Regions from separate parts of the Lentibacillus sp. JNUCC-1 genome, predicted to be linked through region 3. Evidence: riboswitches for the same ligand, from Rfam matches in the RefSeq annotation. Region 3 holds a riboswitch; each other region holds the start of a gene.
The links. Region 3 has a riboswitch for thiamine pyrophosphate ahead of JNUCC1_RS01940 (3-oxoacyl-ACP reductase). Riboswitches for the same ligand answer to the same signal wherever they lie in the genome.

Region 1: another riboswitch for thiamine pyrophosphate. It lies ahead of thiW (energy coupling factor transporter S component ThiW); the one in region 3 lies ahead of JNUCC1_RS01940 (3-oxoacyl-ACP reductase).
Region 2: another riboswitch for thiamine pyrophosphate. It lies ahead of thiT (energy-coupled thiamine transporter ThiT); the one in region 3 lies ahead of JNUCC1_RS01940 (3-oxoacyl-ACP reductase).

The regions. Positions count from the first base shown of each region.
Region 1 is NZ_WHOH01000001.1:536,696-539,969, reverse strand. It holds gene JNUCC1_RS02600 (PH domain-containing protein) at 1-282, opposite strand, end outside; gene JNUCC1_RS02595 (PH domain-containing protein) at 279-776, opposite strand; TPP riboswitch at 914-1,023, shown strand; partial or broken gene thiW (energy coupling factor transporter S component ThiW) at 1,252-1,757, shown strand; gene thiD (bifunctional hydroxymethylpyrimidine kinase/phosphomethylpyrimidine kinase) at 1,759-2,559, shown strand; gene JNUCC1_RS19125 (hydroxyethylthiazole kinase) at 2,563-3,030, shown strand; gene JNUCC1_RS19120 (hydroxyethylthiazole kinase) at 3,009-3,274, shown strand, end outside.
Region 2 is NZ_WHOH01000001.1:98,638-101,911, forward strand. It holds gene JNUCC1_RS00530 (hypothetical protein) at 1-1,088, opposite strand, end outside; gene thiT (energy-coupled thiamine transporter ThiT) at 1,207-1,779, opposite strand; TPP riboswitch at 1,888-1,990, opposite strand; gene JNUCC1_RS00540 (M3 family oligoendopeptidase) at 2,063-3,274, opposite strand, start outside.
Region 3 is NZ_WHOH01000001.1:395,673-398,946, forward strand. It holds gene JNUCC1_RS01935 (DUF1028 domain-containing protein) at 1-763, opposite strand, end outside; partial or broken gene JNUCC1_RS01940 (3-oxoacyl-ACP reductase) at 873-1,636, opposite strand; TPP riboswitch at 1,715-1,811, opposite strand; gene JNUCC1_RS19420 (hypothetical protein) at 1,874-2,056, opposite strand; gene JNUCC1_RS19110 (gamma-glutamylcyclotransferase family protein) at 2,014-2,373, opposite strand; partial or broken gene JNUCC1_RS19115 (gamma-glutamylcyclotransferase family protein) at 2,362-2,661, opposite strand; gene JNUCC1_RS01955 (tetratricopeptide repeat protein) at 2,888-3,196, opposite strand.

The DNA.
Region 1 (3,274 bases), 140 kb from region 3:
AGCGAGCGGGATGGTGTTATGTTTCTTTTGAAATACCCCGCTGCGGATATGGATGGTATCTTCCCGAATCTCATAGGTGGTTTTCCACCAAGACAAGATGCTGTGAATCACGTTTACCGTAATGTACAGGAGAAACAAAATCCGGAAAACATTGATATAAGTAGGAACATCGAGTCCGAAGTTTACGATGAAAAATATAAAAATAAAAATGATATTATCTCTTAAGATTTTGATCATGGAGCTGACGATTTTCATGGGATGCATGCGCGTTGGTGTGATCATGCGTCATCCACTTCCTTAATTTTAGCGAATTCTGCGATTTGAGCACGGAGCGTGACAGCTTCATCCTTTGACAAGGCCGGGATGGCAAGGGATGTATTCATGGTGCCAATTTCAAGTGTTTGCAGATGATAACGTCTGAGCAGCGGTCCTTCTTTTGCTGTGACATACTGGACCTTTGTCATCGGCGCAACTGTATGATTGATTTTAAATATTCCGTGTCTGGTCTGGATGAATTCACTGGTAATGTCATAACGCCAGTAGCGTTGGGTCAGAACTGGTTCGATAAAAATATCCCATATGGCCATAATGAGATCCAGTGCCAGAAGTACAATCAAGATGATGTTGATCCAGTTTTTCCAATCAAATATATGACCTGCAGTGACGAGGGCTCCACCTATGAGCAGGACGATGATATGTGTCAGTGTGTTGCTGATTCGCCACACTTTGACTGCCTCAGGCGCAATTTTTTGCTGCGGATCTTGGAGCTCGAACATATGTATTCCCCTTTCAACGTGTTTAAACTTCTTTCTCTACTATAATAGGTTCATACGAATAACACAAAAGAATGTTTCACTATGACAACTCTCCATTGATCTGTTATGATGAAATTAACAATTACATCACATGAAACAAAAACTACTAGGGGTGCCATATGTAATGGCTGAGAGAAAGGTATTCACTTTTCGACTCTATGGACCTGATCTGGATCATGCCAGCGGAGGGAAGTAGTGTAGCTAATCCGTGCACAAAGCCAGGTCCCGTATTTTAGGACCTGGCTTTTTAAGTTTTTAAACAGGAATCCCGGTTCTATCCAAGGGAGACTGCATTCTATCAAACGAGCAAGCGGTTCTATCCAATGAAGATTGCATTCTATCAAACGAAAATCCGATTCTATCCAAGCACCTAGCCCATAATGTCAGCAAACAACATACAGGCCCCCTGATTGTGATGTGAGGAAAGGGGTATATGATGAAAATAGATACGCGTCTCATGACAAAGATGGCGGTGTTTGTCGCCATTGGAACGATTGGAGCTCAGTTATTCTGGTTTCCTGCTGGGGTAGCGAAGGCCTATCCGGTACAGCATGCGGTGAATGTTATGGCGGCGGTGATGCTGGGCCAGGACCGGCAGTTGGGATTGCATTTATGATTGGCCTGCTTCGTAATATGCTGGGACTTGGTTCATTGCTGGCTTTTCCGGGAGGTATGATTGGAGCATTTTTAGCTGGTATTCTGTATCGTCGTTTTGGCAAAAAAGGCTGGGCGGTGCTCGGTGAAATTGTCGGAACAGGTATGATTGGTGCGTTGTTTGCAGTGCCATTTTCAAAGCTGTTAATGGGAACGAGCGTCGGGGCATTGTTTTTCATGCCGTCATTTCTAGTCAGCAGTGTCTCAGGAGCGCTCATTGGCGTACTCATTGTTTCGCGAGTATCTGCGCTGGACCCTCAGCACAAATTGAATAAGGGAGGTTGTTAAGATGAATGATCTGACTTGTGTGCTTACGATAGCCGGCACGGATCCATCAGGCGGAGCCGGCATCCATGCAGATTTGAAGACGTTTCAGGAATTGAAAACATACGGCATGTCCGTGATCACGACACTGGTTTCCCAGAATACGACTGGTGTCCAGGCGACACACGATATTCCACTTGATTTTTTGAAACAGCAGTTTGATTCGATTTTGGATGATATTCCGGTACATGCGTTCAAAACAGGCATGCTCGAAAACAGAGAGATTATGCAGGTTTTCCAAGATAAAATGAGGCATGTTGATGCGCCCTATATTATGGATCCTGTCATGGTCACGACAAGTGGTCACCCGCTGATTCATGAGGATGCACAGGAATTTTTGCGGGAAGAATTGCTGCCGCTCGCGACTGTTGTGACACCGAATGTGCCTGAAGCAGAGGTGCTGACCGGTAAAAACATCACAACTACTGATGACATGAGAAAAGCAGCCTATGAGCTTGTCCATGATTATGGTGCCGGTGCCGCGCTTGTTAAAGGCGGCCATCTTAAAGGAGAGGCACTTGATGTGTTGTATGATGGTCTGGATTTTAATGTATTCAGTAACCCTAGAATCAATACGGATAATACCCATGGGACAGGCTGTACACTTTCCGCGGCAATTACGGCCTACATGGGTCAGGGAATTCCGCTGATTGAGGCGGTGGAAAAGGCCAAACATTATATAACGGCGGCACTCACACATTCTCTGGACATCGGAAAAGGGAGCGGTCCTACCAACCACTGGGCACCGAGAATGAAGGAGGATTAAACAATGGAACACGTCATCAAGTATGTTAGAAATCATAATCCGCTTATTCACCACTTGACCAATCAGGTCGTGATGAACATGTCAGCCAATGGTCTGATTGCTTTCGGGGCATCACCTGTTATGGCTAAATCCAAAAAAGAGGCTCGTGACATGGCTTCAGCAGCAGACGGGGTCCTCATTAATATAGGCACCTTAACAGAAGATGAACTGGATTCGATGATCCTAGCGGGACAGACCGCTAACGATAAAGGTATTCCAGTACTGCTTGACCCGGTCGGTGTTGCTGCCACCCCTTTCAGACAAGAGGCGATCAAGCGGATTTTAACTGAAGTCAAACCAACCGTTATTAAAGGAAATGCCGGCGAAATGGCCTATTTGGCAAATATCCCCTGGGCAGTTAAAGGTGTCGATTCTGTCGGGGCGGTGATGCTCGTCAGGTTGCTGAGAAAGTGGCGGGAATTTATGACGTAACGGCTGTTGTAACCGGTGAAACAGATGTGGTGCACACAGGTGACGCAAATGTGACAAATACGAGCGGCCATCCCTATCTGAGCAGCATTACAGGTGCCGGTTGCCTGCTTGGTTCCATTATGACAGCCTGTCTGACAGCGGAGGCTCCTGTCTTGCAACAGGTCCAGGGGGCTTTGCGCTTTTACGGTCTGGCAGCGGAATATGCTGCTGCCCAGCCTGCTGTCCAGGGTCCGGGCACCTTCCT
Region 2 (3,274 bases), 300 kb from region 3:
TGTGTGGATTGCACAAGGTCAAACAAAAACGCTGGTGCATCATTTTCGATTCCCAAAATATCTCCTGAGAAGTCTGAACTTCCAAGAAAGAAAAACCCTGCAATTGGTATAACGGGACCCATTGCTTTAAAAGCAAAAACAAAACCATTAGTGATGTGTGTTGTAATATAATCAAGTGCATGTTGTTTACCGAATACAGTTGTAGCCATCAAAAGAAGGACAACAGCAACGCCGCCAACAAACGCAGCCCCATCTCCCCCTTCTAATCCACCCATGCGTCCAGAAGTTAGTTTTGTGGACATCATATAAACAACTACTATAAGGAGCGCGAGTGGCACAATAAACGCAAACGCTTTGCTCCAGAAGTCCCTGTGCTTCGTTCGCGTTGTATGGGTTTCAGAATCCGCCGCCTGCAAGTTTTCGATTTCCTGATCATTGAGCGGATCTCCCGATTGCCGCATATGTTTTCGGTGCAACATATATGCTAAACTGATGGCAACGCCCCCGACAATAAGAGACATCATGAGCGCCTGATCTGCTACTTGTGAGGTTTCAACGCCTGCTGAACTGGCAGAAATCCCAGGAGCCACTTGCATAATGTAGTCAGACGACAAAGCCATTCCCTGACCAGACAATGCAACAACTACTGCCGCTGTCATAATCGGCAAGCCCGCCCTGACCGCGGCCGGAACAAGCAAAGCACAAATGAGTGGTACAGCTGGTGTCGGCCAGAAAAATAATGAAATCACATAGGTAACTCCTGCAAGAATGAAGTAAGATACATGCGCATTGACCATAAATCTTTCAATAGGCTGAATCATTCGTTTATCTGCCCCTAAATCCCGCATCGCATGCAGCAATGCTAGCATAAACGTAATGATCAAAAATATATTAAACAATTCTTTTGCAGCTACAAGGTTGGCGTTAAAAATCGCTGTTAACCCGTCAACCATATTTCCTTTGGATACCCAAGCAATAATAAATGTGCCAAGCAGCGTTGGAAAGACCACGCCTTTACGCCATATCATTGTTAAAATTATGGCAAGTGTAAACAAACCATACAACCAATGGGATAAGGTTAATTCCACCTTTCACCGCTCCCTTTCTGTGCAAGTATGTTAACAGCCTATGCAAACAAAGAAAAAGCGGTGCAATAAAAAAGCAGCCTGGATTCTGCCAGACTGCCCGTGTGTGAGCGGATTTTGGTTATGCTGCCTTCAACAGCGTTTTAGGCTGTGTTCTGAATAAGAAATACACGACCAAAACTGATAAGATCGCAGTTGGAACCATGTATGAGACATTATACAAGAAAGAATACAACCATGCAGATTGTGATTCGATTGCCGAACCGAAAAAGATAACGCCAGCAAAATAATGCGCTAAAAAACGAAGGGCGCTTCCAAGAGCAACACCTAAAGTGATTGCAGTCAAGTATCCTTTCTGGTTACCGGATTTCACTGCCTCCTTGACCTTGCCGGCAAAGAGACCGGCAAAACCAATCACCGTAAATGCTAAACCGTATTCTATAAGTGCTTGGGCCCAGTGAACGATAAATGCCTGACCAACCGCCACCTGAAGCACTCCCCAAAGAAAACCCGACAGCAATCCGCCTTTAATGCCCCAGCGGAAAGCAGCAATAAATACAGGTACCATAGCCAGAGAAACAGATCCTCCCATTGCCCATACTTTGAAATTAAGAAAAGGTATGACATCAAGCGCCAACGCCAATGCTGTCAGCATAGAAATTTCAATCAAAAATAATATACGTGTCGATTGCAAAACATTTCCTCCCCTAATAATAGCTCTATTCTAAAATATCAGAGCACAAAAAAAGCAGTGCCAAGGGGAAGCTTCTTGATGAGTTTCCGCCCACACTGCTTTAAAGTCCATCAAAAAAGCCGCCATCCCTACGCTAGTACTAACTAACAGGTTCTAAGGGTCTGAACATATTGTGTCCACTCTCAGCCATACGGCTCCCCCTGAAGGCTTAACTATTCGCTTTTTTTGTTAATTTCAGTATAACATATCCTCTTTAGGCAAACAACTTACTGGCAAGTTCTGTTTATAAAGCGAGAAACTCCTCTACATCTGCGACACACAACTTGATCGCATTCTCCCAGAAATCCGGTTTTGTTAAATCCACATTAAGATGTTTCATCGCTAACTCTTCCACAGTCATGCGGCCCGTATCTCTAAGAAGTGCTATATAATCTTCTTCAAAACTGCCTCCCTTATTTTTTGCATGTGCATACAGACCCAAGCTGAATAAATAGCCGAATGTATAAGGGAAATTATAGAATGGCACACCTGTTATATGAAAATGCAGCTTGGAAGCCCAGAAGTTTTGATCATAATCTGTGATGGCCTCACAATACGCTTCTTTCTGTGCTTCGATCATTAGTTCATTTAACCTGTAAACAGAGACCATACCTCGCTTTCTTTCTTCGTAGAATCGTGTTTCAAACAAAAACCTTGCATGTATGTTCATAAAGAACGCGACACTGCGCTGGATCTTATCTTCGAGCAAAGTTTTCTTTTCTTCTGGTGTCTCAGCACTGTTGACAGATGCATCAGCCACAATCATTTCAGCAAACGTAGAAGCTGTCTCAGCCACATTCATAGCATAGCGCTGATTTAAACCGTGTATATCATTCATGACATGCTGATGGTAGGCATGCCCAAGTTCATGTGCAAGCGTTGCAATATTTGATGCTGTACCAGAGTACGTCATGAAAATACGTGTTTGTTCACTATCAGGAAAGCTCGTGCAAAAGCCTCCAGGACGCTTTCCTGCCCGATCTTCAGCCTCAATCCACCGTTTTTCAAAAGCCATTCGAGCAAAATCCGCCATTTTGGGACTGAAATTCCGGAAGTGGTTAACGATAAAGTCTGCCCCTTCAGAATAAGAATACGTTTTTTCTGATTTGGAAATCGGGGCTCCAATATCATACATACTTAACTCTTTTTGGCCCAATAACGCTGCTTTTCTTTTAAGAAAATCCACAAATGGCTGTTTGTGATCTGTGATTGCCTGCCACATGGCATCAAGCGTTTCTTGCTTCATACGATTGATTTCAAGCGGTTCCTTTAATACATTATCCCAACCGCGATGTTTATACTTCTGGAGCCGGAACCCGGCAAGGTGATTAAGGGTTTGTCCGAATAAATCAGCATGACCTGACCATGCTTCATTCAATTGTTCAGCAGCATGTTTCCGCATTGAACGGTCCGGATGACTTAATTTATTGGACGCCTGACCTACAGAATAGGATTC
Region 3 (3,274 bases):
GAATGAAGGCAGTCAATGCTTCGATTAAACGACTTTCATCTATTTTGTTAGAAGAAATATAACCAAGACGCCGCAAATGAAATGCAACATCATTTTTTATTTCATCTTTCACTAACAGCACATCATCTGGCTGTGTCACACCAAAATAAAGCTGATGAAGCAGATAGATGCGCTGCAGTTCATTGATGGGCTCTGAGTGATCATCAACTCGAAGGTCGATATAATGATCATTGACCCCGAGATAACCTCCGTGCTTTTTCACCACATAAAGAGCTGCTGACTGCTGTCCCCGCTTATCGCCTCCTGCTTCCTGCCCCGCAGCTAGAGCGGCAAGCAACCTATCCGCAAGAGAGCCTGAAGTTCTTTCAAATGTTTCGGCCATTTTATCGACTGTATTTTCGTCAACAAGAATATTCCCCTGAGCAGCATAATGCTTTCCTGTTCTGCCACCAGCCCAGTTATAACAATGTTCACCAGTAAAGGTCGCAGCGTTCCCGTTTGAATCGACAATACCAACCTGACGATAAGCACGGCCCTCATCCTGAGATGTTAAAATGTCGATCGTCTCCTGGGCACTTTTATCCTGTTCCAAAAGGTCCAGTCCCATGGGTCCATAGGCGGGATTGGCATAGGATTGTGTGGCCACTGCACCAACACCAGATTTTGCCCACGGTACTACCGAACCAACCCCCAGAAACTTTGATTGAACAGCCACACCGAGTTCACCTGTTTCGGGATCATACCCTGCAATTGAAAAAGTCATGTCCACCCCACCCTTGTCGTTGAATCTATCACGGAATGTGTTATCATAATTATACAATTTTTCCAGTGAATAACAACCATTATGAGAGAAGTGAAAGCATTTCTTCATATTAATTCATGACGAGTCCGCCATCAACAATCAAGTTTTGTCCGGTAACGCCACGGCTCCAAGGTGATGCGAAAAACAAAATAGCATCTGCAACCTCTTCCGGGGATGTTACTTTTTGAAGGGGTGTTTGCTCTCGAATCAAGTCAAACACAACATCAGGTGTTGCTGCACTGGCGTTCGTTTTATCGAGAAGCCCACCCGAGGCCATATTAACCGTTATACCATGCGGTCCCAGTTCTTTCGCAACATTTCGGGTGAAACTCAGAAGTGCAGCCTTGCTTGTGTTGTAGTCGTGATAGGGAACAACCGGATTCTGGAATAAGTTAGTCCCAATATTGATGAATCGCCCAAACCCGGCATCAATCATATCTTCACGACCTGCTTGGACCGTATTCAGTGCTGCTTTAATACTACCTTCAAATTGAGTTTGGAAGTCCCCCAAGCAATCGAATTGATTTGTTTGCGCAAATCTCCATTAAATTTAAAGCCAATCAATGCATTATTCACAACCGTTGTCACCGGTGAGCCGAAATGGTCTTTGGCTTTGGCAAACATAAGCTTGACCGCATCTTGATCGCGCACATCTGCCTTTAATGCAATAGCACGGTCAGCTCCAATCTCCTGTACCACAGCTTCAGCCAGATCTTCGCTAGCCAAATAATTCACGACCACCTTTGCGCCCTCGTGTCCAAACGCTTTGGCAATTGCCGCTCCTAGCCCTCTGCTCGCACCTGTGACCAAAACAATCTGTTCATTTAATTTCATGATATCCTTCTCCCCTTTCCCCATAAAAAAAGACCACCAGGAACGGTGGACGTGTTTGATCGCATATGTATTCATGCCTCAATTTAGACGCCACTTCCCTACGCCAGCGTTAACTGGATCAGGTTCCAAGGGTCAGAGTCTCCTCTTCTCAGCTTGCGCTCCCCCAGTGATCGGTTTTATGATATGGTATGCTTTCATTCTAGCACAATGGTTTATTTGTGCAACATTAGACACTGTTCATCCTTTTATATACGAATATCTTTCCCGCAAATCGCTCAAATACTTTTCACTGCAGCATGATTCCCCGCCTCTTAAAATTTCCTTCATATAATGCCATGGCGGCGCAGTTTCAGCCTCTTTATAACGGACAATAAAGGTCAACGCCTCCTTAGTCTCTTCATTTTGGAAGCCGACAGACACAACAGCCGGACGATATATGCCCGCATGAACCCCTCACGCTTATACAAATAAGGCAAAACTTCAGGTGTTACACGATACACCTTCCCTTCAACAACACCTCCCTCTTCAACAATATCTGCACGCCCCCCGTCATGCTGTTTGCGTGTGAAGCGTAGTGTATAACCCTTCAGTACTCCTTGCCCGAGAACATCTGTAAAAAACTGATCTGCCTGCTGCGCTTTAAATCGTGCGTCATCCATACAACTCCCGTAGGCAAAGTAAAGAAATGAAGGCTGTTTGATTAAATGGTGTACTTTCCAGTCGCCTCCCTTTATCACATTCTTTTTGAGCTGATCCGTTTGTGAGGCGAGCACGTACATAATTGCTTCGTAGTGTCCTGCATCTGTGTATACGGTCTGTTCAACGCGGTCATACAGGTTATCGAAAGCATCTGCTCGATAACCCTCCAATGCATCCAGCTCTTTCAGTGTTGCCTCTGAAACTCTGTACAGTTCCCCAAATACAGTATCTTCATTAGTCGGTTCCATTACAGGAAAGTCATGCCGTGTCTCATACAACCTGCCAGCTGTCCAGGCCTCTTTTGAAACGAGAAAAGCTTGGTTTAAGAAATAATGATGCGTTCATGTTGTCTCAACGTGCCATAAACAAAGACAAACTTCTTACTGTTCATTAAAACAGGCCTCCTTTACTGCTAATATCACAATTTTGTAGTTTATACCTTACCCATTTTTCATCATTATCTCCACACTTTATCTATCTGTGTAGAATAGAAGAGTATTGCTTTTTTATAGTTTAATATATCTTTATTTCGTGTTGTGTTCACCACACTATTTAATAATATTGATATTGATTGATGGTATTCTTCCAAATTATAAAGACACATCGCATAGAAAATCTTGATAGCATGATTATCAGAATACAGATTGATCCCTTTCTCAAGTACGTTCTTTGCTTTATCATAATCCCCAATGTACGGTATGTACTGCCAAGCTGCAATAACGTCTTTTCCTGTTCGGCATCTGGTAAACCCAACTGAAGCGCCTTTTCATAAAGTACAACCGCTCTTGACTCTTCCCCTAGTAAATCATAGTTCCAAGCAGCATGAAAACAAACCAATGCTTCCTCAGGTGTTACTTCCAATAAATGTTCAAGCAAAGCATTGGATTCTGTAATATTCCCCTTCTCCCTTAATTGAATGGCTTTTTTTAATGTAATAAT